2 regions of the Microbacterium sp. Y356 genome follow, and region 2 is predicted to be linked to the other one. Evidence: riboswitches for the same ligand, from Rfam matches in the RefSeq annotation. Region 2 holds a riboswitch; the other holds the start of a gene.
The links. Region 2 has a riboswitch for FMN ahead of ribD (bifunctional diaminohydroxyphosphoribosylaminopyrimidine deaminase/5-amino-6-(5-phosphoribosylamino)uracil reductase RibD). Riboswitches for the same ligand answer to the same signal wherever they lie in the genome.
Positions count from the first base shown of each region.

Region 1: linked by a shared signal. The riboswitch ahead of pnuC (nicotinamide riboside transporter PnuC) and the one ahead of ribD (bifunctional diaminohydroxyphosphoribosylaminopyrimidine deaminase/5-amino-6-(5-phosphoribosylamino)uracil reductase RibD) in region 2 are both predicted to bind FMN.

Region 1 is NZ_JCAIUE010000001.1:2,069,541-2,083,855, forward strand. It holds gene AC1C2Q_RS09965 (glycosyltransferase) at 1-414, opposite strand, end outside; gene AC1C2Q_RS09970 (fatty acid desaturase family protein) at 458-1,558, opposite strand; gene AC1C2Q_RS09975 (DUF4342 domain-containing protein) at 1,605-1,973, opposite strand; gene AC1C2Q_RS09980 (RNA-binding S4 domain-containing protein) at 2,135-2,362, opposite strand; gene zapE (cell division protein ZapE) at 2,417-3,373, opposite strand; gene AC1C2Q_RS09990 (J domain-containing protein) at 3,394-4,338, opposite strand; gene pnuC (nicotinamide riboside transporter PnuC) at 4,338-5,054, opposite strand; FMN riboswitch at 5,128-5,256, opposite strand; gene AC1C2Q_RS10000 (hypothetical protein) at 5,392-6,120, shown strand; gene AC1C2Q_RS10005 (pyridoxamine 5'-phosphate oxidase family protein) at 6,231-6,662, shown strand; gene AC1C2Q_RS10010 (HNH endonuclease signature motif containing protein) at 6,811-8,688, opposite strand; gene AC1C2Q_RS10015 (protein-L-isoaspartate O-methyltransferase family protein) at 8,858-9,451, shown strand; gene AC1C2Q_RS10020 (DUF808 domain-containing protein) at 9,553-10,470, opposite strand; gene AC1C2Q_RS10025 (SDR family NAD(P)-dependent oxidoreductase) at 10,521-11,351, opposite strand; gene AC1C2Q_RS10030 (hypothetical protein) at 11,379-11,636, shown strand; gene AC1C2Q_RS10035 (ROK family protein) at 11,681-12,646, shown strand; gene AC1C2Q_RS10040 (N-acetylmannosamine-6-phosphate 2-epimerase) at 12,646-13,350, shown strand; gene AC1C2Q_RS10045 (DUF4862 family protein) at 13,347-14,294, shown strand; gene msrA (peptide-methionine (S)-S-oxide reductase MsrA) at 14,310-14,315, shown strand, end outside.
Region 2 is NZ_JCAIUE010000001.1:668,150-682,464, reverse strand. It holds gene AC1C2Q_RS03405 (branched-chain amino acid ABC transporter permease) at 1-313, opposite strand, end outside; gene AC1C2Q_RS03400 (ABC transporter substrate-binding protein) at 342-1,517, opposite strand; gene AC1C2Q_RS03395 (Fe-S protein) at 1,729-2,091, opposite strand; gene ribH (6,7-dimethyl-8-ribityllumazine synthase) at 2,169-2,645, opposite strand; gene ribA (GTP cyclohydrolase II) at 2,642-3,916, opposite strand; gene AC1C2Q_RS03380 (riboflavin synthase) at 3,913-4,542, opposite strand; gene ribD (bifunctional diaminohydroxyphosphoribosylaminopyrimidine deaminase/5-amino-6-(5-phosphoribosylamino)uracil reductase RibD) at 4,542-5,576, opposite strand; FMN riboswitch at 5,630-5,774, opposite strand; gene AC1C2Q_RS03370 (Fpg/Nei family DNA glycosylase) at 5,852-6,715, opposite strand; gene AC1C2Q_RS03365 (TetR family transcriptional regulator) at 6,800-7,414, opposite strand; gene AC1C2Q_RS03360 (GNAT family N-acetyltransferase) at 7,620-8,189, opposite strand; gene mfd (transcription-repair coupling factor) at 8,240-11,785, shown strand; gene AC1C2Q_RS03350 (haloacid dehalogenase type II) at 11,782-12,492, shown strand; gene AC1C2Q_RS03345 (gamma carbonic anhydrase family protein) at 12,512-13,108, shown strand; gene gdhA (NADP-specific glutamate dehydrogenase) at 13,221-14,315, opposite strand, start outside.

The sequences.
Region 1 (14,315 bases), 1.4 Mb from region 2:
TATCGGGATGCCGCGATCGTGCGCCTCGTGAGCGACACCGCGCCCGATGTCGATGAAGGACTGCAGGTGGACGATGTCAGGGAGCACTTCGTCGAGGATGCGTCTGGCCTGAGGGCGCACCGCCCACGGCGGCGGAATGCGTGCCCATCCATGTCGCGGCAGTCTGACACTGCGCAGACGATGCACGCGGATCGCCTGCCCGTCGATGATCTCGATGTCGCCAGACGGCGTCGAGAATGAGGTTGACGGTGCGATCACGTGAACCTCGTGTCCGCGCCGAGCCAGTCGCACGGCATGGTCGCGGGAAAACCGGGCGGCGCCGTTGATGTCGGGTGGAAACGTGTCTGTTGCGATGACGATGCGCAGCCGTCGGGAAGGAAGGGCTTTCGCGTTGGTTGCTGTCGAGATTGTCATGATCCCCTGTCCTTCTGGTCTGTGGCCGGTTCGGTTCGAGGGATCATCCACGTCGGTACTCCGCAGCCATCGGGCAATCGAAGGGGTCGCGGGCGGCGAGACCGACCCTGTTCAGATATTCGATGACGATGCCATAGGAGCGCCGCAGCGTCGTCTCCGTGTAGGGGATGGCGCCTGCGGCGCAGTATGCACGCACGATCTCGCGGGCCTTCGCGAGGTGCGGACGGGGCATCGACGGGAAGAGATGATGCTCGATCTGATAGTTCAGACCGCCCATCAGGGTCGTCGCCCACCAACCGCCGGAGATATTGCGCGAAGTGCGAACCTGCTTGGTGAAGAAGTCCAGTCGCGCATCCGGCGCGATCACCGGCATGCCCTTGTGGTTCGGAGCGAACGAGGCGCCCATGTAGATGCCGAACACCGCGAGCTGTACACCGAGGAAGGCCAATGCCCAGGCGGGCGAGAGCACCGAGAAGACGGTGATCAGCACGATGGCGTGACGGATGCTGAGAACGAGGAGTTCACTCGCACGATGCTTTACTGGCCCTCGCGAGAGCAGGTGCCGCATGCTCAGGTAGTGCAGGTTGATGCCCTCGAGCGTGAGCAGAGGAAAGAACAGCCAGCCCTGCCGCTGCGTGATCCAGCGCCGAGCGCCTCGTGCTTCGACGGCGTCCACGTCGAGGAAGGAAATCGTGTCGACCTCGATGTCAGGGTCGCGGCCGACCCGATTCGGGTTCGCATGATGGCGGCTGTGCTTGGAATCCCACCACGAATAGCTGAGGCCGACGAGCGCCGCGAGGGGACGCGCCAGCCGGTCGTTGGCGGGACCGGTGGTCAGGATGGTGCGGTGCGCTGCCTCGTGTGCGAGGAATGCGAACTGAGTGGCGACGATCCCGAGACCGGCGGCGATCAGGAGTTGAAGCCAACTGTCGCCGAGCGTGAAGAACCCGACGAGCAGAAGTCCGGACGCGGCCAGCAGCACGGATCCCACCAGAGCGTAGAACCACGGCGTGCGGGCGAGCAGCCCGCGGTCCCGGACCGCGTTGGCCACTTCCGTGTACGCCCGCGCGACGGGCGGGAACGTGTCCCGCCCGGCGAACGTCTGGCGAATCGGTCCCAGTTGGGAAGTCACGCCGGTGGTCATGTGCGGTCCGATCCCGCGCTCGTCGGCGGGCAATGAGGGCGGACGCTCACTCCGCGGTCTCGGTCGACGGTGCGGTCTCGATCGAGGATCCCGACTGGTGTGACGGTGGAGCCTCATCCGGCACCGTGGTGTCGCCGGTCTCGGTCTCGGTCTCCCGGCGCTCGACGCCGATCGTGACGCGGGTCACAAGGGCGGCGACGGCACTGAGCGCGACGAGCACTGGGGCGAGGATGACACCGGCGGCGGCGACCGCGACGCCTGCCGTCAGCGGTACCTCGAGGATCGTGTCGCCGTTGTCGTGCTTGATGAACAGCCGGCTGACGTTGCCGTCGTGGATGATCTCGCGCACCTTGGTGAGGAGGTCGTCCCCCTTCACCTTGAACTCCTCGTAGCGGGTGCTGGTGGGCTCAGTCATGACTGCGTTCCGTTCTTTCATTCGACCGGCGTCTCCGGCCATGTCTGAACTTTAGGAACGTGGTGATATCGGGGAAATCACTCCCCGGTATCAAAGTCGTCTACCCCGGTGGTACTACGGTGCGCACGTCAGGCCCTGCGCCGCGACACGAACAACCGCCCTCAGGGGCGAACGCGAACCGTGCGCCCCTCGAATTCGACGAGGTCGCCGTCGTGTAGCTGGCGTCCTCGGCGGCGCTCTTCTTCGCCGTTGACGGTCACATACCCGTCGATGATGACCTCCTTGGCGTCGCCACCGGAGTCGAGCAGCCCGGAGAACTTGAGGAACTGTCCGAGGCGGATCATCTCTCCGCCGATGGAGATGTCGTCGATCGGGTCAGCATTCGTCATTCCTTGATGCTAATCGCGTTCGCGTCAGCGGGCGACGTTCACAACCGGTGGCGATCAGTGCCGGAGCAGCTGCAGCCTGCTCACCATCCGGAAGGCGTCCGGCCTGGTCGTGGCTCCGGAGAGGAAGTCCGCCAGAGCGTGCGTTGACACGAACGTCGTCGGCACGTCGAGATCTGCAATCACGTCGATCACGTTGATGAAGCGCTGTTGTGCTTCACGGTCGACATCCGCGAAGCCGGGTACATCCGTCACGACCCAGCGCGGGTGGATGCGCGCCCACTCCAGATACTCGATCGTCGAGGTCGGCGTCCCGCAGAGCTGATGGAACGAGATCCAAAGCTCGTTATCGCGGATGGCGAGCACGGGGAAGTCTCTGTCGCGCACGTGCGAGAGGGTCGCCTCGTCAGTGGTTGGGGCGGGCGCGGGTGGGGTTCGTGTCCAACTGCCCGATGCGAACCCGCTCGAGTGGGAGTGAGGGACGGCGCGGTAATCGGTGGGGCCGGCGAGTTCGAACGCCTGCATGTGCTGCGTGATGAGCGCGATGCCCGGCTCGAACATGTGGTGCCAGGTCGGGTTCGGTAGCAGACCGACGGGAGCATAGTTCGAGGTGGCGAGCACGATCAGATCCTGCGGAAACACGTGTTCCAACAGTCGGGTGAGCAGCCGGGCATCACCAGAGTCATGAACATGGAACTCGTCGAAGAACAGCACTCGGGCGTCGCCGACGATGTCGTCGATTGCGCTCTCGACGGCATCCTGCTCGTCTCGACGTCGATGGATGCTGCGGTGCAGAGCATCAAGGAACCCATGGAAGTGCACGCGGGTCTTTCTGCGCGTCGGCATCGCGTCGAAGAAAGCGTTCGCGATCCAGGACTTCCCTCGCCCTGCCGGGCCGTGGATGAATAGGCTGCCGTCCGCGCGGGTGACCCGTGCGAGCTCTGCGACCAGCTCGCGCTGTGCGTCGTCGAGCGCGAACCCGGATGCCGTGGCCTTCGCCTCGACTGCGGTCATGAGTTTGGTCGACCCGATGTTCACACGAACCGCACCGTGTGCTGCAGCCGAGTCCGCACATCGAACAGCTCGTTCCCGCCGATGTCGCGTGCTCCGGGGACGCCACGGCGCAACACTGTGTGCAGTGCGCTGCGGCGCACGACGACGACCGGTGTGCCGCGGATTTTTCCGAGTGTCGTGATCGCCTGATCCAGGTCGTCGTCTGGGAGGACGATGATCGCACCGCCGAAGCGGACGCGTGCGGCTCGTGCAATGACACGCATGCGCGCGAGGAGGGCTGCGATGGGTGCGTCTCCATCGACGGACCGGGCAAGGATCTCTCCGCGCCGGAATCGAACGATCTCGCCGAAGTCCTCCGAGAGCACGCCGTACAGGCCGGACGGACTGAGGATGACGTGGTCAAGCTTGTCGCCCGCGCCCTCGCCGGCGGCCACATCGTGCCACACGGTGAATCCCATGCCGAGGTCGGACACCGTGCGTGCGGTCTCTTCTTCGGCGAGAGCGTCCGCAAGCATGCGGCGCAGCTCGCGCGGCATGGAGCGCACGAGCGCCGGGTCATAGGGGTCGGGGACGTCGACGCCGTGGCCAGCCCACTCACGGATCAGCGTCAGATAGCGCTCGCGACGCCAGCCGCCCGGATGCCCGTATGACCGTGCCCGCGGACGGGTATCGGTGCGCGAGGCTTGGGCCCGCCAGCCGCTCCAGTTCTGGTCCTGGCTTTGTCCCGGAGACGCCGGATTCGCGGCACCGAAGCCGTGCCCGCGGTCGTATGAGGCGCGCCTCTCGACGGTGCCGATGAGTTCCCAGGCGCGTTGCACCTGGATGAACTCCGCCGCGTCGCCGCCGGTGTCTGGATGCGTCTGCCGCAGCCTCAGACGATAGGCCCGTCGCAGATCGTCGTCATTTGCGGCGGGGTCGACACCGAGCACCTCGTAGGCCGAGGCGGAAAGCGGGCTGTCGAACATCACTCACTATTGTCCCCCGGTGAAACCACCCGGGGATCCGGCATGAGTGTGTCGATCTTCGGCTTGGCATTCGCCTGCGCCCGTGCCCACACGACGAAGCCGATCGCAGTGAAGATGCCGTAGAACACGTACATGAATCCGGTGGCGTAGTAGCCGGAGCTGAACAGCAGCGGTACACCGACCACATCGACGGCAATCCAGATCAGCCAGAACTCCGTCCAGCCCTTGGCCATGCCGTAGGTCGCGAGCAACGAGCCGACGAAGGTCCAGGCATCCGCCCAGACCGGCTCGTACGATCCGAGCACGCGGAACAGGGGAGTGAGCGCCACGGTGCCGAGCACCAGAACGAGCACGAGTCCAACGCGGGCACTGTTCGGCGCCCAGCGCGGCGTCACCTGCCCGCCGTCGGCCTTTGCCTGGCGCCAGCGGTTCCAGCCGTAGATCGCGACCGCAATGAACATCACCTGGCGTCCGGCCTGCCCGAGCAGGTTCGGCAGCGAGTGATCGGGGTTGAGAATCGACCCGAGGAAAACCGTGAGCAGCAGCAGGTTGCCGACGATGCCCACCGGCCACGCCCAGATCTTGCGCCGCATGCCGCCGAGAGCGCTGGCTAAGCCGAAGATGTTGCCCACGACCTCGCGAATCAGCAGGGTCTGCCCGCCGGGCAGTATCCACTGCGAGTTGAAGGCGTCGACCAGCCAGTGCAGGAAGTCCATGATTCTCCATTCGGCTGCGATGCCGCCGAGGGAGCGTGAGGACAGCTGCATGCGTCGCCGCATGCAGTCCACCCGTGTGCTTCTTCCATCCAGACTTTGACTGTCGGTACCGGAATTTCACCGGTTCAGCCTCAGCCCCGGAGGGCTTCGGGTCGCGGACTATGACCGCCGGTTCGGAATTTCACCGACCCCGGAGCACGTGTGTGTTCATTCGGAAGAATACCTGAGGATGGATGCTGCGCCGACTCTTCCTGCACTGTTTTGACCTCATGCGAGTTGTACACGGATCGTGGATTTCTCCCGATTGTTGGCCGCGTGGTGGCGCAACGATGGCGGTATGACAGACCACGACACCCTGAGGGGTGAGAGCCTCATCCACCTTCCCTTCGTCTCGGCCGAGGACAGCGACGAGCTGGCCGAGTTGCTGTTGGGCTTCGTCGACGACCTGCCTGAATTCGGTTTCGTCGTGCCGACGAGACACATCGGATCGACTGTGCGACGGTTCGACGAGTACCGACCCACAGCCTTGGCGATTCCGCTCGTCGAGACGATCCTCGACGCAGAACTGCCGAGACCGACCGACCTTGAGCTTCGTGCGCAGCTCATTCTCGTCAGTGATTTCGCCACGGTCCCCGAGACGGTGGCGACGCAGATCGCCTTCGGGCGCCGAGCGGGTGAGCAGGTCCTTCGCAAACATGGGCGATTCATCGAGGGCGCGCGCCGAGACGGGGTGTCCTTGGATGAGTATGTGCTCGGGCTCGACCGAATGGATGCCATTCCGAAGGACCGTACATACCGACTCTTCCGAGGCGAGTCGGTCGAGATACCTGATGCGGAGCGGATGCAGCGCGGCATCGAATTCCTGCGCATGACGGTGGCATCCATGCCGGAGTCGTTCCGTGCGCCGCTGCTCAGCGCGCTTGCCTGGTTGCATTGGGCGAGCGGGCAGCGTGCGATCGCGATGGCCTACCTCGCCGACGCGACGCGCGTCGAGCCGGACAACATCCTTGCTAATGGCTTGACCGCGTTCTTCGCCTCGACGACGCCGGAGTGGTTGGGGGTGTGACTCGGTACAGGCTTCGAGCATTGCGCCGTCGTGCGTGGAACGAACCATGATGGTCTTCCCCGGGCTCGCCCGCTGATATCTCGATCGAGCGCCATCGGTATGGTGTTCGGATGGATCTCGCCCAACTGATCGAGTACGTCCGCGAGCAACGCGCCGGCGTGATCTCGACGCTCGGGGGTGACGGCCGACCGCAGGCGGCATACCTTCCGATCGCGGCGACTGACGTTGGCGAACTCGTCTTCGACGCGAAACCCGACTCGCGCAAGATCGCAAACATCCGGCGCGACGCACGCCTCGCTGCTGTCGTCGGTGGGGTGGATGGGACGACCCTCCAGATCGAGGGTTCCGCGGACCTTCCCGAGGGAGACGACCTCGAGCGCTGCCGCACCGAGTATCTTCGCGCCTTCCCCGAGTTCACCCAATCGCTTCACAGCGGAACAGCCGTGGTGGTACGAGTGCAGCTCACCTGGGCAAGGTTCGGTGACTTCCGAGCGGATAATCCGGTCGTCGCGGAAGTGCCACTCTTCTCCAAACGCGAGTGACCGGCATCTTGATCGTGCTCGTGGGTGGTCGTGGTCGTGGTCGTGGTGGTCGTGGGTGCTCGTGGGTGGTCATGATCGTGGGAGATCGTGCCCGCGGCGCGGAGGCAGATGTGGCACGTGCCGCATGTGCGGGCTCAACGGGTCACCGTCACCAGGCACTCCACGCGCGGTCGCGTTCGGTGTCAATGGCTTCGTCGATGGCGGTGTAGTTGTGGTGTGGGGATCGCCAGCGGGCGTAGGGGTCCCACCAGTGGGGGCCTCGGATTTCGGGCATGCCGTTGCGCATGCGGATGAGCCAGAGGTTCTCGTCGAGGGTGCGGTGGTGGTGCCAACATAGGGGTACCCCGTTGCTGGTGTGGGTGGGCCCGCCGAGGGCGTGTTCGGTCACGTGGTGGATTTCGCACCATTCTGCACGGATGTCACACCCGGGGATGAGGCATTGTCGGTCGCGGAGCACGATCGCCCGGCGTTGGCGGGCGTTGAAGATCCGCGCGGTGGTGCTGATCCCCACGATCGCACCGTGTTCATCGAATAGCACGCGTTCGATGCCGCCTGCGCATGCGGTGTGGTCGGCGGCCCCGAGGGGCACGTCGTATCCGGCGCCCTCGACCGTGGCGCGGCCGGTGCGGTGGACGTAGTCGTCGGCGTTGACTGAGACGACGAGGGTTGGTGCGGCTCCACCGAGGGTGGGCATGCCATCGGATGCGGCTGCGACCACGATGATGCTCGCGAACGCGTCGTGCCGTTTCTGCGCATGCGTGCGAAGATCAGCGGCGTGTTGTGGGGGCGAGGCGGCTTTGTGGTCCGGGAGACCGTCGGCACGGCCGGAGAGATCATCACTCTCACTGGCGGGGGCGGTGCCGGGTGCCGTGCTGTACTTGGCGGCAAAGCGGTCACGGTCAGCAGTGGAACCGTCGCCGTTGGCACTGTCATCGTCTGCACTGTCACTGTCGGCGCTACTGTCGTCGGAACCATCGTCGTCGTCGCGGTCATCGCCGGCACTGGCATCGTCGGAATCGTCGCCGATGTCGCCGTCGTCGGCGCTGGCATCGCTGGCATCGTTGTCTTCGTTGTCGGAACCAGCGTTGTCGGAACCAGCGTTGTCGGAACCAGCGTTGTCGGAACCAGCGTTGTCGGAACCCCCGTCGTCGTCGCCGCCGTCACCGTCACCGTCGCCGTCGTTGGACGGACGGAACCGCACCGCGCCTCCCGCACTGGCCTCGTCGTCGACTTTGGGGTTCATCAGACTGTCGAAGAGTTTCTGTAACTGCGCCGCGACTTCCGGGAGGAGCTCACCACGCACAGGCACGGACCCGTCCCGGAGCCGCCCGATCGTGAAGAACCGGCGGCGCTTACCTGCCCGGTCTTTCGGCTCCGCACCATCCGGATCCAGGCGATCGATGATGTGCGCGGTCAACCCGGCCAGCTCATCCGTTGTGGGAGCGGGTGCCCGCTCATCATCGGCACCGTCAGTCGCCACATCATCGGCGGCATCCACCCCATCCAACGGCAGCCCACGCGCGAAGCGTGCGAGCACGGCATCCGCCGCCAACCGATCCGCCGCCCCGAGGCGCCTGGCCTTCAGCAACGGTGTCGTGCAGGCCAGGAACCCACTCAACGACATCACCCCATCGGCCAGCGCGGCCGACAACTCCGGGAACGCCGCTGGCAGCAACTCGCCAGAGGTGATGTCCAGATCCCGGTGCACCGCTGCCACGGCCGAGACGTACCGCCGGGCCGCATGCCCATCCACCAGGAGTGTGCGTCGGAGGAGTTCGGCGGCGTCCCGGCATCCGAGTTGTGTCGTCAACCTCGCGTCGCGTTCGCACTGGTCCCGCTCAACCACACGGTCTGTCGCTTCAACGATCGCACCATCCACCCGCCGTTGAATACTCCCGAGAGCTTGCACGATGACTAACAGTTCACCGTCGTCGGTGAACCGCACCCCGCCACCCGCCGCAGAAGCAGACATCGCATCGGCCAACTGCCGATCGATGCTCTCCAACTCCTGCACAAGCGATGTCATACCTCCATTCAACCGCAGGCCACAGACATTCATCCACCAGATAAACCGCAGATCAGAAGCCATTCGCAAACGGTGGATAACCCCACAAACCCGAAGACCTGTGCAGAACAAGTCGCGCGCCCAGCGCGACCCCCTATCCCGACCCCCGCCCCCGGCGTAGCGTCGGCATATGGCCGAAATCAGAGTGGATCCCGCCACCGCAATCCGTGTGCGGGAGGCGATGTCCGCAACGCCGCGGGCGGCCTTCCTGCCTCCTGCGGTGCGCCATCTCGCGGACGCCGACCGCCCCGTGATGATCGGCTGGGCCGCGACGAACTCGCAGCCCTCGACAGTGGCACGCATGCTTGAGCTGCTCGACGTCCGCCCCGGCGACCGCGTGCTCGACGTCGGAAGTGGCTCAGCCTGGACGACCGCCATCCTTACCGCGCTGGCAGGAAGTGATGGCACCGTCATCGGCGTGGAAGTCGTCGCAGAGCTCGTCGAGTACGGCCGGGAGCGACTGAGCGAAGTGGGTGTGCAGACCGAGATCCGTCGCGCCGAGTCGGGCGTGCTCGGTCTGCCCGACGAGGAGCCATTCGACCGCATCCTGGTCTCCGCTGCCGCGAAATCACTGCCGGATGTGCTCGTCGGGCAACTCGCCGAGGGTGGACGCATGGTCGTCCCGGTCGCCGGGGTGATGACCGTCGTAGACCTGCGCGCGGGCCGCGCGCAGCATGCGCAGGATCAGGGGCTGTACAGCTTCGTGCCACTGCAAGGCTCTTGAGCAGACAGACACGCTCACGCCCAGACGCGCTCACGCCCAGTCGCCCAGACGCCTCTCAAAAATCCGACGTCCGCCCGGCCGCCTCCCGGCGAGAAAAACTCCTACGCGTGCACGCTCACCGGCGATTCCTCGCCCTCGTGGAAGGTCGGCTTCTTACCGAGCATCCGTCCGATCAGCAGCACCACGCCGACGATCATGAGGCCCACCAGCAGCCCAGCGATCGCTGACGCGAGAGTCTCGCCGATCCACACGATCACTCCACCGAGCGGTTCGAGCAGGTGCTCGATGTTGTGGATGATGTCGCTGAAGAACGTCAGTCCCACACCCCCGAGGTTCACCAGCAGCAGGTGCCCGCCGACCCACAGCATCGCGACGGTACCGACGATGCTGATGAATCGGAAGACGGCAGGCATCGAACGCACGATTCTGGTGCCGGTGTGCCGCACTCGCCGCGACTTGTTCTTGGCCATCTTCAGTCCGATGTCGTCGATCTTCACCAGGAGCGCCACTGCGCCGTAAACAATGCCGGTCATCATCAGTGCGATGACGGCGAGGATGGCCAGCGTCATCCAGAAGCTGAGCCCCGCCTCCAGGTTCGCCAGCGAGATGAGCATGATCTCAGTGGAGAGGATCAGGTCAGTGCGGATCGCGCCCCACACCAGCTTGTTCTCGTTGCGTGCGCCCTCTTCCGCGTGACCATGACCGAAGCCAAACCACTCCATCACCTTCTCCGCGCCCTCGAAGCAGAGATACGCGCCGCCGATGATCAGCAGATATGGCAGCGCCCACGGCGCGAACGCGGTCAACAGCAGCGCGATCGGGATGATGATCACGAACTTGTTCACGAGTGAGCCGAGCATGATCTTGGCGACCACGGGGAGTTCGCGTGCCGGAGTGATCCCCTGCACATATTGCGGCGTCACCGCCGCATCGTCGATCACGACACCGGCTGATTTCGCCGACGCCTTCAGCGCAGCGGCCAGGATGTCGTCGACGACGGCGAGTAGACCAACTGACATGCGTTCTCCCGGAGGTGGATGAGAAGTAGGAAAGCAAGACTACTGGCAGGTCACGTGCGTCCCGTGAATTTGTCCATCGACGCGTAGACCTTGAACACCCTCTCGGCAACGACATCCCAGGCCCGTGTGGGCAGGATGCCACGCAGCGCCATCGCAAGCTTGACCGTCCACGGTCGAAGGACCATCGGCGTGCCCTTCAGCATCCCGTTCCATGCCGCAGAAGTTGCCCGTCTCGGAGTCATGATCGGTGTCAGCAGCGGTCCGCGCGCCCCCTCGAACATGCCGGTCGAGACGAAGCTCGGGCAGAACGTGGTCACTGCGATGTGCTGGTGGCCGTGCGCGGCCAGTTCCAGACGCAGCGACTCACTCCACCCGATCAGCGCCCATTTGGATGCCGCATACACGCTCATGTTCGGATTCGCGAGAGTGCCTGCGGCCGAGGCGATGTTCAGGATGCGCTTCGGGCGGGTCGTGTCAGCAATCATCTCCGGCAGCACCTCGCGGGTGAGCCACATCGCAGCAAGGGTGTTGATGCGCATGGTGGCTTCGATGTCGCGCTCCGGATCGTGCTCCCAGAACGGTGCGCCCCGCACGATGCCGGCGTTGTTGATGATCACATCCGGTGTACCGAAGTCGACGCGCACGCGCTCGAGTCCTGCGACGATCTCTTCCTGGCGAGAGACATCCACCCGATAGGCGCGCACGCCGACCCCGGATCGGGAGAGCTCTGTGGCCAGGGCCGTCGCGGCATCCTCGTCGATATCCCAGAGCGCAACAGCACGCGCGTGCGCGGCGATCGCGCGCCGGGCATACAACTCGCCCATGCCACGGGCGGCGCCAGTGATGAGGACGAAGGCGTCAGCGATCAGGTTCTCAGTCATGGGTTTACCGTATTGCACCGCGTCAAGATGGCACGGGGCCGCAGGCCACCGGATGCTGTCAGGCGATCACTCGACCTGAGCGAGCCCTCGCTGCAGCGGGGCGTAGTGCTTGATGAGTGCTGCGGTGTGGAAGTTGCGATCCTCTTCGAGGAAGAGCTCGCCGTTGCCGGCCTCATCGATCACGCGACCCTCGCGAGCACGGTCACGCCGCTCGACGATGCGGCAGTACAGGAGATCCGCGGTATTCTCGCTGAACTGGAACTGCTGCCCGTCGCAGCAGTGTAATTGGCGGCGGCAGGATGGGCGGCAGCGTTTTGGAAAGCCGTGTGATGAGCGGATTTATCGCGGGCGAGATCGTGCTCGCCGTCGACATCGGCGGCACCAAGACCGCGGTGTCGCTCGCCGATCGCGATGACGAACTGCTGCGCACCGAAGTGGCACCAACGCCAGCGTCTGAGGGGCCGGCGGCGGTGGTAGCGACCGTGGTTGCTCTTGCTGAGCGACTGCTCATGGATGCCGATGCGGATGCCGGCGCTGAGGTGCAGCTCGCTGGCATCGGGATCGGAACCGCCGGTGTCGTGGACGCGACGACAGGGGCGATCGTGTCGGCAACCGACACCTTCGCCGACTGGCCTGGTACTCCGCTTGCCGCTCTCGTTCGGGAGGGGCTGGCGCACCGCCTCACGGACGGCGCGATGGTTGCCGTGCAGAATGACGTCGATGCGCACGCCTTCGGTGAGTTCCGACACGGTGCTGCTGCCGGCGCATCCAGTGCGCTGATCGTGGCCGTCGGCACCGGCGTCGGCGCGGGGATCGTCATCGACAACCGACAGTTGCGCGGGGCGCACCACGTCGGGGGCGAGATCGCGCACATGCCAGTGCCTGGTGCCGAGCACCTGCGCTGTCCCTGCGGCCGAAACGGACACCTCGAAGCGCTCGGTTCTGGCATCGGGATGCACCGCCACTTCCTCTGGCTCGGCGGAGATTCGGCCATCGTCAATGCGCGCGGAATCGCCGTCGCCGCAGCGTCAGGCGACCCGATTGCCGCCCGCGCGATCGTCGAATCTGCCGCAGCCGTCGGTCGCGCGATGGCGGGAGCCGCGACCCTGCTTGACCCGGAGCGCATCGTCGTTACCGGCGGCGTGCCGAACATCGGCGATGCCTGGTGGCATCCAATGATCGCAGCGTTCCGGGCCGACGCGATCGACGCACTGCAGAACACCCCGATCCTGCCGGGTTCACTCGGCGATGATGCACCGCTGCGGGGAGCCGCGGCATCCGCTTGGAGAGACTGATGAGATTCGATAACACCCTGGAACGCCTGCGCGGCGCCCTGATCGTCTCCTGCCAGGCGTACCCTGGCGAGGCCATGCGCGATCCGCGCACGATGGCTCAGGTCGCAGCGGCTGCTCTCGGCGGCGGCGCCGCCGGCATCCGCGTGCAGGGCATCGCCGATATCCGTGCGGTGGCAGAGCTTCCGGTGCCGATCGTGGGCCTGTGGAAAGACGGCGAGTCGGATGTCTTCATCACGCCGACCCTCGGGCACGCGATCGCCGTGGCGGATGCCGGGGCTGACATCGTCGCGATCGACGGCACGCGTCGACCTCGTCCTGACGGGCTGACCCTCGCCGAGACGATTACGGGACTCCGTGCGCACTTTGTTGATTCCGGTCGCGATGCGTTGATCATGGCTGATTGCGGTTCGCTGGATGATGCGATCGCGGCTGAGGCAGCGGGCGCCGATATCCTCGGCACCACGCTGTCCGGCTATTCCGGTGAGCGCCCGAAGAGTGACGGCCCCGACTTCGAACTCATCGCCCTCATCGCCGAACATTGCACCACGCCGCTCTGCGCCGAGGGGCGCATCCACACTCCCGCGCAGGCTGCCGCGGCGATCGCGGCGGGTGCATTCACGGTGTGTGTGGGCACGGCGATTACGCATCCGTCGACGATCACCTCCTGGTTCGCGGATGCCGTGCAGGCGGCCGCACGCTCGTGACTGCTCCGATCTTTGTCAGCGCGTATCCGGTCTCGCCTGCCTTCGTGCATTGGGATGCCGCGCTGGAAGCCGAACTGCTGCCCGCGATCTGCGCCCTGCCTGGTGTCGCAGGGCTGGAGATCCCGTGGCTGGGCGGGATCCACAAGTTCGACGACGAGTGGTTCCTCGCCAACGTGCCGACCGTCCCGCTGGCGGTGACACCGATCCCGTTCGTCATGGGGCAGCTCGGGAAGGATGCCGGGTACGGGATCGCTTCGGCCTCCGAGGACGGACGAGCCGCCGCGCTCGCGGATCTGCGACGGGTTGCCGGCGACGTGGCGCGCATCAACAACGAGAGCGCGGCATCCGTCGCCGTCGTTTCACTGCACAGCTCCCCGCGTGCCGGCGCCGGTGACCTCGCCGCTCTGGCGCGCTCGCTGGACGAGGTTGCTGGCTGGGACTGGCACGGAGCAGAGCTCGTGATCGAGCATTGCGATGCTTTCGTTCCAGGGCAGGCCCACGAAAAGGGCTTCCTGTCGCTGGACGACGAGATCGCCGCGATCGAGCGCTCAGGGGCCCCGGTCGGAGTCTGGCTGAACTGGGGGCGCTCGGCGATCGAGCTGCGGGATGCGGATGCCGTCACCGCGCAGGTCGCGAAGGTCGCGGAGTCCGGACATCTGCGGGGGCTCGCATTCTCTGGCGCTGCGTCCGTCGAGAGCCCGTACGGCTATCCGTGGATCGATGCGCACCTGCCGATCGCCTCGACGCATCCGGAGTCGCTCTCCCTGCTGGATGACGCGCACGTCGCATCCGCGCTTGAGGCCGCAGGCGACGTGCCCTGGCTCGGCCTCAAAGTCGCCCGGCGCCCGACAGACGCGACGGCGGCGGATGCGCTGCGCACCGTGGCGCGCAACCTCGATGTCCTGCGGAATGCGGATAGGGGCGAGACTGTTCTTACCCAGTGAAAGAGGAGTAGGAACATGACT
Region 2 (14,315 bases):
TCACCATCCCACCCAGCGCGATCGACGAGATCAGCCCGGCGAAGTGCGCGTCCGGCCGATCCCTGAGCGGCCGGAAGGCGATGCGCTCGATGAGTAGACCCAGGATCCCGCCGAACAGGAACACCAGGATCAGCACGACGCCGATCGGTAGGTCATAGGCATCGGTGAGCCAGATTCCCACGAACGCTGAAGCGGCGAACGCCGAAGGGTGGGCCAGGTTCAGTCGATCCAGGATGCCGAACACCAGGGTGAACCCGATGGCGAACAGCGCATAGATCGAACCGAGGAACAGGCCGTTGAGCAGTTGCTGCATGGTGCTTCCTCAGGGAGGGGGGAGTCGGTCAGTTCATGACCGTGAAAGAGCCATCCTTGACGATCTGCACGACCGCGGGGTGCTCGGCGTCACGGTCGGCGTTGATGGTCAGCGAGCCCAGCGGGGTCGCGAGATCCTTCACCTGGGTGAGGCCGTCCTGCACGTCAGTGCGCTCGCCGGAGCAGTTCATGCGGACCGCGTGGTCGATGACCTTCAGGCCGGTGTATGCCTGGGCCGCGAACTGGTCGGGCGCCGAGTCGTACTTCTCCTCGAATGCCGCCATGAAGTCGGTGTTCTCGGGGCTGTCGGATGCCGAGTTCCAGGCAGCGCCGACGATGACGCCTTCGGCAGCGTCGCCGGCGTCTGCCATCAGCTGGGGGTTGTTGAAGCCGTTGCCGCCGATGATGGGCTGGTCGATGCCGAGTTCACGGGCCTGTGTGACAAGCGGGATGGCTGCCTCGATGAGAGCCGAGACGACGATCGCGTCGGGCTTGAGCTCCTTCGCGGCCGTCAGCAGGCTGCGGAAGTCGGTGTCGCTGACCGAGAAGGTCAGGGTGTCGAGGATCTCGACGCCCTGCTCTTCGAGAGAGGACGACATGACGTCGTAGCCGGACTCGGTGAATGCGTCGTCGTTGCTGTACATCACGACGACCTTCTCGAGGCCGAGCTTTTCGGTGGCAGCCTCGATCGTCTGCGGGATGACCTGGCCCTCGGTGAGCGAGTCGCGGAAGACGAAGTCACCCTGGGCGGTAATGCCCTCGGCAGTGTTCGAGATCGCGAGCACCGGGAGGCCGGCTTCCTGTGCGACGGGCTGTGCCTGGAAAGCGGTGTTGGAGAGGGTCGGGCCGATGACGACGCTGGTGCCGTTGCCGGCGAACCCCTCGAAGACGCTGATGGCCTGACGCGGGTCGGTGCCATCGTCCTCGATCGTGAGGTCGTAGGCGACTCCCTCGCCGGCGTTGAGCTCTTCCAGCGCGAGTTCGAGACCCTTCTGCTGTGACTCGCCGTAGCTGGCGGCACCGCCGGTCAGGCTCAGCGCCGCACCCACGGGGACGGTCCCGTCGATCACGCAGCTGTCGCCGCTACCGGAGCCCTTCAGCGCACCGGCTTCACCACCGGACTCACCGCCGTCACCGGCGGCACAGCCGGTGAGTACGAGTGCGGTAGCAGAAAGGACGACGGCGGTACGAAGCAGATAGCGCATGAGATTCTCCGAACGTGAGGCATGGATGAATTAGCCGCAGATCGGTTCCAGCTCAATATTGGTGGAGCGTCTCGTGTGGGTGCGCGCCTCAGCCTCGGTGATGGGCGCGCGTTACGGCAACGGGTCGATTATAGGGAAGATGCAGTGGTTGCTGTCGGCGGCCACGGCCTGTCGTCACGAGCGATGCGCGACTGTTATCCGCGAGACGCTATCAGCGCCAGAGCAGCCCGATGCCCGCGTTTGTGAGCGTGAGGATGCCGACGAGCCAGAAGACGGCGGGTGCAATGGCCTCGCCGCGCTTTTGACGAGCGGAGCCGATACCGAGCAGCGCGCCGATGATGATCAGGACGACGAGCTTGACGCCGACCTTGATGTAGAAGCTCGCTCCCGGCTCCCACGAGATGCCCCAGGGAGCTGCGAGAGCAAGGCCAGCGAGGCCGGCGATCAGCAGCCCGATGTCCATCAGGCGAGTGAACTCTCGCTTACCACCGAAGGCCTGAGCCGCCCAGGCGCCGAACAGCACGGCGAAGCCGATGATGTGGATGAAAACGACGATCAGGCGCAGAGTCTCCATACGCTCACAGTAGGCCCGGTGAGGGAATTTCGCCAGCAAGGCGAGACTCACCAGTGCCGAGTCAGCGGGCGTGCGGCTCAGCCGCGAAGTGTCTTGAGGACCAGGGCCGTCCGCAGTGCGGCATCCGCAGCCTCGGCGCCCTTGTCTTCCTTCGATCCCTCGATGCCGGCACGGTCCAGTCCCTGCTTCTCGTCATCCAGGGTCAGCAGGCCGAAGCCGACCGGCTTGCCGGCATCCAACGACACTCGGGTGAGGCCGTCGGTCGCCGCCGCCGACACGTACTCGAAGTGCGGGGTGCCACCGCGGATGATGACGCCGAGGGCGACGACGGCATCCGCTCCACCGGCGAATGCGGCTTGGGCCGCGATCGCCAGTTCGAATGACCCAGGCACGCGCACGAGCCGGTGCGTTGCGTGCGCAGCGTTGAGTACCCGCTCGGCCCCCGCGATCAACCCATCGGTGATCACGTCGTGCCAGGTGCCGGCGATGATGACGACGTTCAGTCCCGTCGCGTCAATCTGACCCGCTGCTGTGGGTGCTCCTGCGCCGCTCATGCGTTGTCCTTTCCGAGGGCGAGCGCAGCGGCCAGATCGGCGTCGCCGATGATGTGGCCCATGCGGTCACGCTTGGTCTCGAGATACTGGTGGTTGTTTGGTCCGACGCCGACGATCAGCGGCACCTGCTCGATGACGTCGAGGCCGAGTTCGCGCAGCTGGTTCACCTTGTCGGTGTTGTTGGTCAGCAGACGGATCTTCGAGATGCCCAGATCGCCAAGGATGCCGGCCGCCGCCGCATATTCGCGAGCATCTGCAGGCAAGCCGAGGGCGAGGTTCGCATCGACGGTGTCGAGTCCCTCTTCCTGAAGACTGTAGGCCCGCAGCTTGTTGATGAGACCGATGCCTCGGCCCTCGTGGCCGCGCATGTAGATCACGACGCCACCGTCCTTCTCGATCGCGTTGAGCGCGGCGTCCAACTGCGGGCCACACTCGCACTTCAGCGATCCGAACGCCTCACCGGTCAAGCACTCCGAGTGCACGCGCACGAGAGCCGTGTCACCCAGTTCTCCCGATACGGCGGCGATGTGATCGGTTCCGGTCACGCGGTCCTTGTAGGCGAGGAACCGGAAGGTGCCATGTGAGGTCGGCACCGTGGCATCCGCTCGCAGACTCACACGACGGCGGCCCTCTCGTGACGAAGTCACCGGGGCATCCAGTGGGTCGATCTCGTCGAGATGCGCGATCAGCTGTTCGATCGTGATGACCGGCACGTTGTCACGCTCGCCCAGTTCGATGAGGCCAGGCATGCGCATCATGCTGCCGTCCTCGGCGACGACCTCGGCGATCGCGCCGACCGGCTGCAGGCCAGCAAGTCGCATGAGATCCACGGCGGCCTCGGTGTGTCCGCTGCGTTCGCGCACGCCGCCGTCGACGGCGCGCAGCGGCAGCACGTGACCGGGCCGGATGACACTGGTCGACGTCGAGGCCGGATTCGCGAGCACGTTCAGCGTGTGTGCGCGGTCGTGGGCGCTGATGCCGGTTGTTACTCCCTCAGCGGCATCCACACTGACGGTGTAGGCGGTCGAGCGAGCGTCCTCGTTGGTCTCCACCATCGGCGGGAGGTTCAGCGTGTCGGCCAGATCGGCCGGCATCGGTGCGCAGATGAAACCGGATGACCAGCGCACAGTCCACGCGACCCATTCCGGGGTGGCGAGTTCGGCCGAGAGGATGACGTCGCCCTCGTTCTCACGGTTCTCATCATCAGCGACAAGGACCGGACGGCCCGCACGCAGCGACTCGAGGGCTTCTTCGATAGTGGAAAGGCTCATCGCGAGCCTCCTTCCGAGATAGCCCGAAACGCGAGCAGGCGCTCCACGTGACGGGCGAGGATGTCGGTTTCAAGATTCACGCGGTCGCCGACGATGCGGGATCCGAGGGTAGTGGCGGTGAGCGTCTCCGGGATAAGGGAGATTTCGAACCACGCGTCATCCGCTGAGGCAGCGCTCACTGCGCTCACGGTGAGCGAGGTGCCGTCGACGGAGATGGATCCCTTGTCGACGACCAGAGGGGTCAGATCTGTGGGCAGCGAGATGCGCAGCACGCTCCACTCGGCGCCAGGACGCACGTCGACCACAACGCCGGTGCCGTCGACGTGGCCCTGGACGATGTGACCGCCGAGCCGTGCGCCGACCGGCATCGCCTTCTCGATGTTGACCTTCGTGCCCACGGATGCCGTGGCAAGTGCCGACACATCGAGTGTTTGCTTCATCACATCGGTGTCGAAGGTGTCTGCGCTCGAGCCGACGACCGTCAGGCAGACTCCGGACACTGCGATGGACTCGCCGTGCACGGGGTCGTGCGTCGCCTTCGGCGCGCGAACTGTGAGGCGCCAGCCGTCACCGGACGGTGCGATGGCGGTGATCTCACCGATCTCCTCGATGATTCCGGTGAACATCAGCGGACTCCTTCGTTCTGCGGTTCTGTGAAATGGGCGACGGCAAGCATGTCGGGCCCGAGCGGAATCCACTCGTCGATCGTGAGTCGGCGCGCGTCGTCGATGGTGGGCACACCAATGTCGGCGAGTGCGAGACGATCGCCGCCGAGCAAGACCGGTGCGATGTATGCGAGCACGCTATCGGCGAGTCCGGCCGCGATGAATGCGCTGGCGAGCGTCGGGCCGCCCTCGATGAAGACGCGGTGGATGCCGCGGCCATGAAGGTCAGTGACCACTGCGTGCAGGTCGTGGGTGTCGTAGAAGAGGGACTCATGGGGGTGACGGCGTACGGCTGCATCCGCCGGGGTTGCACGCGAGCCGATGATCACCGGGATTGGCTGATGCGCGTACAGGGCGTCGCCGTCGCGTGCAGTCAGCGCGGGGTCATCGGCGAGTACGGTTCCGGTACCCACGACGATCGCGTCTGCTTCTGCGCGTCGGCGATGCACATCGGCGCGGGCGACGGGTCCGGTGATCCACTGGCTCGTACCGTCATTCGCGGCTGCGCGCCCGTCGAGACTCTGCGCCCATTTCACTGTGACGTGCGGGCGGCCCAGCCTGTGTGCGGTCAACCAATCGGCGATCATGGCATGGGCAGCGTCAGACTGCTCACCGGATTCGACCTCGACCCCGGCGTTCCGAAGTCGCTCGGCTCCGCCGCCGGAGACAGCGCCCGGATCATCGAGCGAGTAGATGACGCGCGAAATCCCCGCATCGATGAGGGCGAGAGCACACGGGCCGGTGCGACCAGTGTGATTGCAGGGTTCAAGTGTGACGACCGCTGTCGCGCCGCGCGCCGCTCCTTCAGGAAGCTTCGACAGCGCGTCGACTTCAGCGTGCGGGGTGCCAGCGCCGTGGTGCCAACCCTCGGCGAGGATCTCGCCGCTGGGGGAGAGGATGACTGCGCCGACCTGAGGGTTGACGCCCCGGGGGCCGCGCATTGCGAGTGCGAGCGCGCGCGTCATCGCGTGGCGTTCTGTCTCGTGCACTGTCATCCGTCGTCCCTTGGTTTCTCACTCCGGGGGTGACAGACGGCGCGCTCGCGCGCATCGTGCTGCCTCCCTTCCGGACTAGCGAGATTTCTCTCGCATCACCGTCGGTACCGGAATTTCACCGGATCGGCACTTCGGAAAACCGAAGCGCTCGCGGACTGTCACCGCCGGTTCGGATTCTCACCGACCCCGGAGCACGTTGATGCTCAGTGTACTCAACACGCTCGCGCGCATTTCATTCCGTGTCCGGTCCATCGATTCCTGAACCTGCAGAAGGATCACTTCAGCAGTCGCGAAAGCCGTCGATCGGCGAGTGGTTTCCCACCGGTCTGACAGGTGGGGCAGTACTCCAACGACCTGTCAGCGAAGAACACGCTGCGCACAGTGTCGCCGCAGACCGGGCAGGCCTCACCCCGTCGAGCGTGCACCTGCATCCCTCGTCGTTTGGCATCCTTCAGATCGGCCGGCGGCTTCCCAGATGCTGCGGCCACAGCATCCTTCAGCGTCTCCTTCATCGCGATGAACAGGCGCTCGGTCTCGTCATCGCCGAGCGTCGCGGCGATCGCATACGGGGACATGCGTGCGGCGTGCAGAATCTCATCCGAGTAGGCGTTGCCGATACCTGCGATCACGGACTGGTCGCGCAGGAGGCCCTTGATCTGCGTGCGACGACCTTCCAACAGAGCTGCGAATGTGGATCGGTCGAACGACTCGTCCAGCGGATCCGGACCGAGCCGGACGATGCCCGGCACATCCCGCGGATCACGCACCACATAAACGGCGAGTGACTTTTTCGTCCCCGCCTCTGTGAGATCGAACCCGCTGTCGTCATTGAGGGCGACGCGGAGCGCTATCGGTGACTTCCCCGGCTTGATCAGCGTCGTCGGCAGCAGTTCATACCAGCGCAGCCAGCCCGCCTTGGCGAGATGGAACACGAGATGAAGGTCTTCGCCACAAGAGAGCACGATGAACTTGCCGAGACGAGCGGATGCCGTGATCGTCGCCCCGTGCAGGGCAGTGTTCGGCGGGTCGTAGGTCTTCAGCGCAGCAATGGCGCCGATGCTCGTGCGTGTAATCGTGCGTCCGACGGCGCGCTCGCCGAGGAACGTGACGAGCCCCTGAACCTCCGGCATCTCCGGCATGTCTTCATCATGTCACCGGCATCCGATAGGAGGGAAGACTGTCCAGTGGCGTTGCTGTGCACAGCGAGCGAGGCCCGACGTGCGTCAGACCGCGCCGTGTAACAGTCGGATGCTGGCGATCTCGACCCGCTTGATGGCGTCGAGATCGCCGCGCAGGAGCGCGATCAGAGAGTTGAGGAAGATGCCGTCGAACAGGGCGTACGCGGAGACAGCGTCGACAGTGGGCGTTGCGTTCTCGAGTTCGCAGTAGCGTTCGATCACGGCCCACACCATATCGCTGAGGAGTTTGTCGATCGCGATGATCGTGTCGCGGAAACCGATGTCGAAGAGTGACTGGTTGCGCAGGTCGTACCAGAGACGGTGCATGTCGGCTTCATCGCGGAGAGTCGCTGACATTTCTGCACCGAATCGCTCGGCGAGTTCGGTCCCGGTGCGGGACGTCTCGACGATCTCGTCATAGCGTCTGGCGCACTCCGACTTGTACTGCCAGATCGCCTGGCCGATCAGATCGTCCTTGTCCTGAAAGTAGTAGTGCAGGATGCCGAGGGAGAGACTCGTGTGGGCGGCGACGTCTCGCAGCCCGGTTTGCGCGAAGCCACGGGCAGCAACTGCAGCGAGCGCGGCGTCCGCGAGCTCGTGTCGTCGTCGCGCGAACTTGTCGAGACCCGACTTGTCTGCGCGCACACTGACGCCGCTCATCTCTCCTCCTCCAACAGCGATGTGGAAGCGATCATACTCCCGATCACGGCGGGAATCGAGTGGTCTGAACGGGTGTCCAGGTTCCCCTTGTCACGTGTCCAGAAATCTGCTCGCCGCAGTCGCCCTTGCCGATCGATGGCTCTGCGGCACTCCTTGGCTCGGCAGCGAGCGCGTCGTGATGCGTTATGACCGGGTCGGCTCGTGATCAGGGCTGAAGGATCGCCCACTCGACCGGAGTGCGGTCATCATCGCGCAGAAGCCCCGCGACCCAGCCATCATCACGACCACGCGGGCTGGTGAGCGCCTTCCGCATCAGCCCCTCGTAGTGGAAGCCGAGGGCGCGCGCCGTGCGTGCGGAAGGGATGTTGCCGGCAACGGCGCGCCAGGCGATGCGGGCGAGTTTCAGCTCGGTAAAGGCCCAGTCGATCACGGCGAGTGACGCCTCGACCATGAATCCCCGGCCTCGCGACTCGGCTGTCGCCCAGAACCCGATCTCAGTCGATCCGCCGCTGGCGTGCGGGGTGATGTGATGTAGGCCGATCATTCCGACGAGCACCTCGTGATGGAAGACGCCCCAGACGCTCTCTTCTCCGGATTCCCACGACTCGGTGACCAGCTTCACGAAGCCTTCGCCGTGTTCACGCGTGTACGGGCTCGGAACGGTGGTCCACCGGGGGATCTCCGGATCCTGACACGCTGCCGTGATCGCATCGACGTCAGCGGTGGCGGGGGCGCGGAGGGTGAGGCGTTCCGTGTGTAGCGTGACCTGTTCCATCACGGCATCATATGAGAGCCGCTGTCTGAGGTGCGCATTAGACTCTTCAGGTGACTGTTCCGGGGATTCTCCGCGCCTTGGAAAGGGCGACTCTGTACCACGACGCCCTCGCCTGGGCGCAGACCGACGCTGACCTCGGCCTCGTCGATGGCCTCGACGCGCCGACGATCGCGGGGCTGTTGGAGAAACGCACTAGCGCGGGGCATCCCGCATCCATGCTCGTCATTGCACCCACCGGGCGACGAGCTGAATCTCTCGCGGCGGCGCTCGGCTCCTATGTGCCGGATGCCGAGATCCTGAGCTTTCCTGCATGGGAGACGCTGCCGCATGAGCGATTGAGTCCGAGTCCTGACACGGTTGGCCGACGCCTCGAGACGCTCCGCCGCATCACGACCTGGGAGGGCCCACGTCCGCTCATCGTCGTCGCCTCGGTGCGCGCCGCGTTGCAGCCGATCGCCAGCAATCTCGGCGACACCGCGCCGCTGGCGCTCGTTCTCGGCGGTCGTGACCTCGAACTGGACGACGCCGTCGAGCAGCTTGTCGAGCGCGCATACTTGCGCGTCGACATGGTGTCGCGTCGCGGTGAATTCGCCGTGCGCGGCGGCATCCTCGATGTGTTCCCTCCGACGAGCGAGCACCCGTATCGCGTCGAGTTCTTCGGCGACGAGATCGACCAAATACGTGCATTCTCGATTGCGGATCAACGATCGCTGCCCGGTGATGTCGACCGAGTGGATCTGCCTGCGACCCGTGAGTTGCTGCTCACGGCGGAGGTGCGCGATCGTGCGCGCGCGCTCATCGCCGGTTTCCCCGCGATCGCCGGGATGCTGGAGAAGATGGCAGAGGGCATCCCCGTCGAAGGTATGGAATCGCTGCTGCCCGCGGTCTCCGGCCCTCTGAAGTCGCTCGCCGAGTACTTCCCGCCTGGAACAGCCACAGCCCTCGTTGACCCCGAGCGCTCGAGCGCCAGGGCCCAGAGCCTCGGCGACACGAACCGCGAGTTCCTCGATGCTGCGTGGAGTGCAGCGACATCTGGAGCATCCGCGCCGATCGATCTTGGTGCCGGTGACTTCCTCACCGTTGCGCGCCTGCGCGAGATCGTCCGCGAGCGCGACGGCGTCTGGTGGCGGTTCAGCCCATTCGCGACCGACGACGCGGATGCCGCGAACATCGACTCATCGATCATCCCGTCTTTCCATGGAAACGTCGACGGCGCGATCGATTTCGTCGCGTCCCGCCTCAGCGACGGCTGGCGAGTTGTGGTCGTCGCCTCCGGCACGGGACTTGTCGACCGCGCCAGGGATGTGCTCTCCGACCGCGGCCTCGCCGCTCGTATCGTTGACACGCTCATTGACGCCCCGGACCCTGGCGTCGCGACTCTTGTGCTCGGCGCGCTCGAATCCGGATTCCAAGTGCCGGAGGCGAAGCTCGCCGTCCTGACCGACAACGAGTTTTACGGCCGTACGATCAGCGGAGACCAGCGGGTCGTCAAGAAGCTCGCCTCGCGTCGCAAGAACGTCGTCGACCCGCTGCAGCTCAAAAACGGCGACCACGTCGTGCATGCCACACACGGCATCGCACGCTTCGTCGAGATGACAAAGCGCGAAGTCTCCTCCGGTGGGCGAAACCCCACGAAGACGACCCGCGACTACTTGGTGCTGGAATACGCGCCGTCCAAGCGCGGGTTCCCCGGCGACAAGCTCTACGTGCCCACGGATCAGCTCGATCTGCTCTCGAAATACGTCGGCGGGGAGGCGCCCACGCTCTCGAAGATGGGCGGTAGCGACTGGTCCGCGGCGAAGGGCAAAGCACGCCGCGCTGTACGCGACATTGCCGTCGAGCTCGTGAAGCTGTACTCGGCTCGCATGTCGGCGAAGGGCCACGCATTCGGCCCCGATACCCCCTGGCAGCGGGAGTTGGAAGAGGCATTTCCGTTCGCGGAGACCCCAGATCAGCTGCAGACGATCGACGAGATCAAAGCCGACATGGAAAAGCCGATCCCGATGGATCGGCTGCTTTCCGGAGACGTCGGCTTCGGCAAGACTGAGGTCGCCGTGCGGGCTGCGTTCAAGGCGATTCAGGACGGCAAGCAGGTCGCGATGCTCGTGCCGACCACGCTGCTGGTCAAGCAGCACATCGAGACGTTCACCGAGCGCTTCGCCGGGTTCCCAGTGAAGGTTCGGGCGCTGTCGCGCTTCCAGACCGACAAGGACGCCCGCCTCACGCTCGAGGGGCTGCTCGCCGGCTCGGTCGACATGGTCATCGGCACGCACCGGATCCTCACTGATCAGGTCATGTTCAAGGATCTGGGACTGCTCATCATCGACGAGGAGCAGCGCTTCGGCGTCGAGCACAAGGACAAGCTGAAGAAGCTGAAGACGAACGTCGACATCCTTGCGATGAGTGCCACGCCGATCCCGCGCACACTCGAGATGGCAGTCACCGGCATCCGCGAGATGTCAACGCTGGCGACGCCGCCGGAGGACAGGCATCCGATTCTTTCCTTCGTGGGCCCCCGCAGCGACAAACAGATGGCCGCGGCGATCAGGCGCGAGATTCTGCGTGAGGGGCAGATCTTCTTCGTTCACAACCGGGTGCAGTCGATTCAGCGAGTGGCGAGCGAGCTCGCCGAACTCGTGCCGGAGGCACGAATCGGCGTCGCCCATGGGCAGATGGGCGAGCACCAGCTCGAGCAGGTCGTCGACGACTTCTGGGAGCGCAAATTCGACGTGCTCGTCTCGACCACGATCGTCGAGACTGGCCTCGACATCTCGAACGCGAACACGATCATCATCGACAAGGCGGATAAATACGGCCTCAGCCAGCTGCACCAGCTGCGTGGGCGCGTCGGTCGCGGTCGTGAGCGGGCATACGCATACTTCCTTTACGACGATTCGAAGCCGCTTTCGGAGACGGCCGCTGACCGTCTGCAGACGATCGCCGTGAACAATGAGCTCGGCTCAGGAATGCAGGTGGCGCTGAAGGACCTCGAGCTGCGCGGTGCGGGCAACATGCTCGGCGGCGAGCAGGCGGGTCACATCGCCGGTGTCGGGTTCGACCTCTATCTGCGGATGGTCGGCGAAGCCGTTGCGACGTTCCGCGGCGAGGATGTTGAGACCGGTAACGAGCTGCGAATGGAGTTGCCGGTGGATGCCCGCATCCCCGAGACCTACATCGACAGCGAGCGCCTGCGTCTTGAGGCATATCAGAAGCTGTCTGCGGCGGCCGCGGCGACTGCGAAGGATGACGCCATCGACCTCGTGATTGAGGAGCTCACCGATCGCTACGGCACCGCTCCTGAAGAGGTCGAAGGGCTCATCAAGATCGCGCGCCTACGCCGACGCGCGGCCAAAGCCGGGCTCAGCGATGTCGTGGTGATGGGCTCGAATCTGCGGGTTGCACCGGCGCACCTCGAAGATTCGATGAAGGTGCGGTTGCAGCGTCTGTACCCCACAGCGAAGCTCGTTGCCGGGGGAGAAGCGCTCGTCGTGCCGTTGCCTCGGCCCAGCGGTGAAGCGCCGACCGATGCGCAGCTGCTGGAGTGGGTGGGCATGCTGTTCACCGCGATGTTCCCCGAGCCGGTCGCCGTGAAATGACAGGCAGCGCTTTCGTTCGAGAGACCCTGGTCTTCGACGTGCTCGGTACGCTCGTGGATCAACGGGGGAGTCTGCTCAAACAGATGTCGTTGGTTATTGCGGCAGGTGAGGACGCGATGAGCCTTGCATTGTCCTCGTGGCTCGCGCACGTCGAAGCGCAGCAGGAGGAGATCGTCGCCGATCGGCGTGCCTTCGTGAGCAGTGACATCCTGGATCGCGAAGCGCTCGACGAATTGGCCAGGACCTGGGCCTTCAAACCGGGGCGAAGCGTGTCAGATCTCTACGCCGCGGGTGAGCGCCTCACCCCGTGGCACGACACGATCGAAGGTGTGAACCGACTGGCGAAGGACATGACGGTCATGGGCCTGTCCAACGCGAGCAGAAAGTCACTCGCCGGTCTCAGCTCTCACGCTGGATTGAGATGGCATCAGATCATCTCCGGCGACGATGTGCAGAGCTACAAGCCTGCTCCGCGGATCTACGAAGCCGCCATCGCGAGCGTTCCGTCCGACTCGCGGCCTCCGATTATGGTCGCGGCGCACGCCTGGGACCTCCGCGCTGCGGCAGCGGTGGGAATGCGCACCGCGTATGTTCCTCGTCCGAACGGCGACGCGCCGACGGTCCGGGACGACTTCACGTACTACGCCGAGAACCTCCACGATCTGCACCGGCAACTCTTGAGTGGGAATGCGGCAGCCATCGCATAGCGAGGACTACGCTGACCTCATGTTGTATGAGCACCTGGGGGCCCGGCCCCGGATCCATGAGACCGCCGTCGTCGCGCCCACCGCCGTGATCTCCGGAGACGTGGAGATCGGCGCGGACTGTCAGGTGTTGCACGGCGCCGTGATCACGGCAGAAGGCGGACCGATCACGCTCGGAGAGCACGTGATCGTGATGGAGAACGCGATCGTGCGTGCCAGCTCCGCGAATCCGGTGCACATCGGCGATCACGTGCTGATCGGACCGGGTGCATCCATATCCGGCGCGGTGATCGGAAACGAAGTGTTCCTCGCAACCGGGACGCGCGTCTTCAACGGTGCCCAGATCGGCGACCGCGCGGAGGTGCGAATCAATGCCGTCGTGCATCTGCGGACGGTGCTGCCGGAGGACGCCGTAGTTCCGATCGGCTGGGTCGCTGTCGGCGATCCGCTGCTGGTGCTGCCCCCAGACCGGCATGAGGAGATCGCCGCCGCGCAGCGGGAACTCGACTTCCCCGGCTACGTCTTCGGTGTCGACCGGGACACCCCGGACGTCATGGTTCAGCTCACTGAGCGGTACGCCCGCTCTCTCGCCCGACATGCGGATGATCACCCGGCGTGAGTGCCCAGTCCGCGCCCGACAGTTGTCCGATGAAATGACAGATGCACGAGGAATCCTGAAGATTCCTCGTGCATCCGCCACATGATCGTGCAGGTGTCATCCCGCGACGGGGTCAGATGACGCCCTGAGCGAGCATCGCCGTGGCGACCCGCTGGAAACCGGCGATGTTGGCGCCGGCGACGTAGTCACCGGGAACGCCGTACTTCTCGGCAGCCGTGAACGCGGCGTCGTGGATGTCGGACATGATCTCGCGCAGCTTGTTCTCGCTGTCGCCGAAGGTCCAGCGCTGACGCGAGGCGTTCTGGCTCATCTCGAGGGCAGAGGTGGCCACACCGCCGGCGTTCGCGGCCTTGCCCGGTGCGAACAGGACACCGGCCTGCTGGAATGCCTCGACGGCCTCCGGCAGACACGGCATGTTTGCGCCCTCAGAAACGGCACGTACGCCGTTCGCGATCAGTGCTTCGGCATCTGCGAGGCTGACCTCGTTCTGCGTTGCGGACGGCACCGCGATGTCGACGGGCACGTCCCAGACGCTGCCACCTTCGACGAAGCGTGCACTAGGACGACGGTTCGCGTACTCGACGATGCGGCCGCGTTCGACCTCTTTGATCTGGCGAAGCAGCTCGAGGTCGATACCTGCGTCATCGACGACATAGCCGGAGGAATCGGATGCCGTGACGGCAGTCGCGCCCAGCTGAGTGGCCTTCTGAATGGCGTAGATCGCGACGTTTCCTGAGCCGGAGATGCCAACGCGCTTGCCCGCGAGCGACTCGTTGTGCACTGCGAGCATCTCCTGCGCGAAGAACACTGCGCCGTAACCGGTGGCTTCGGTGCGTACCTCAGCACCGCCCCAGCCGGTGCCCTTGCCGGTGAACATACCCGACTCGTGGCGGTTGGTGACCTTGCGGTACTGGCCGAAGAGGTAGCCGATCTCGCGTCCACCAACACCGATGTCTCCAGCGGGGACGTCGGTGTGCTCGCCGAGGTGGCGGTACAGCTCGTTCATGAACGACTGGCAGAAGCGCATGACCTCTGCATCGGAGCGCCCGTGCGGGTCGAAGTCCGATCCACCCTTGCCGCCGCCGATGCCCTGACCGGTGAGCGCATTCTTGAAGATCTGCTCGAAGCCGAGGAACTTGATGATCGACAGGTTCACCGAAGGGTGGAAACGCAGCCCGCCCTTGTACGGGCCGAGCACGGAGGAGAA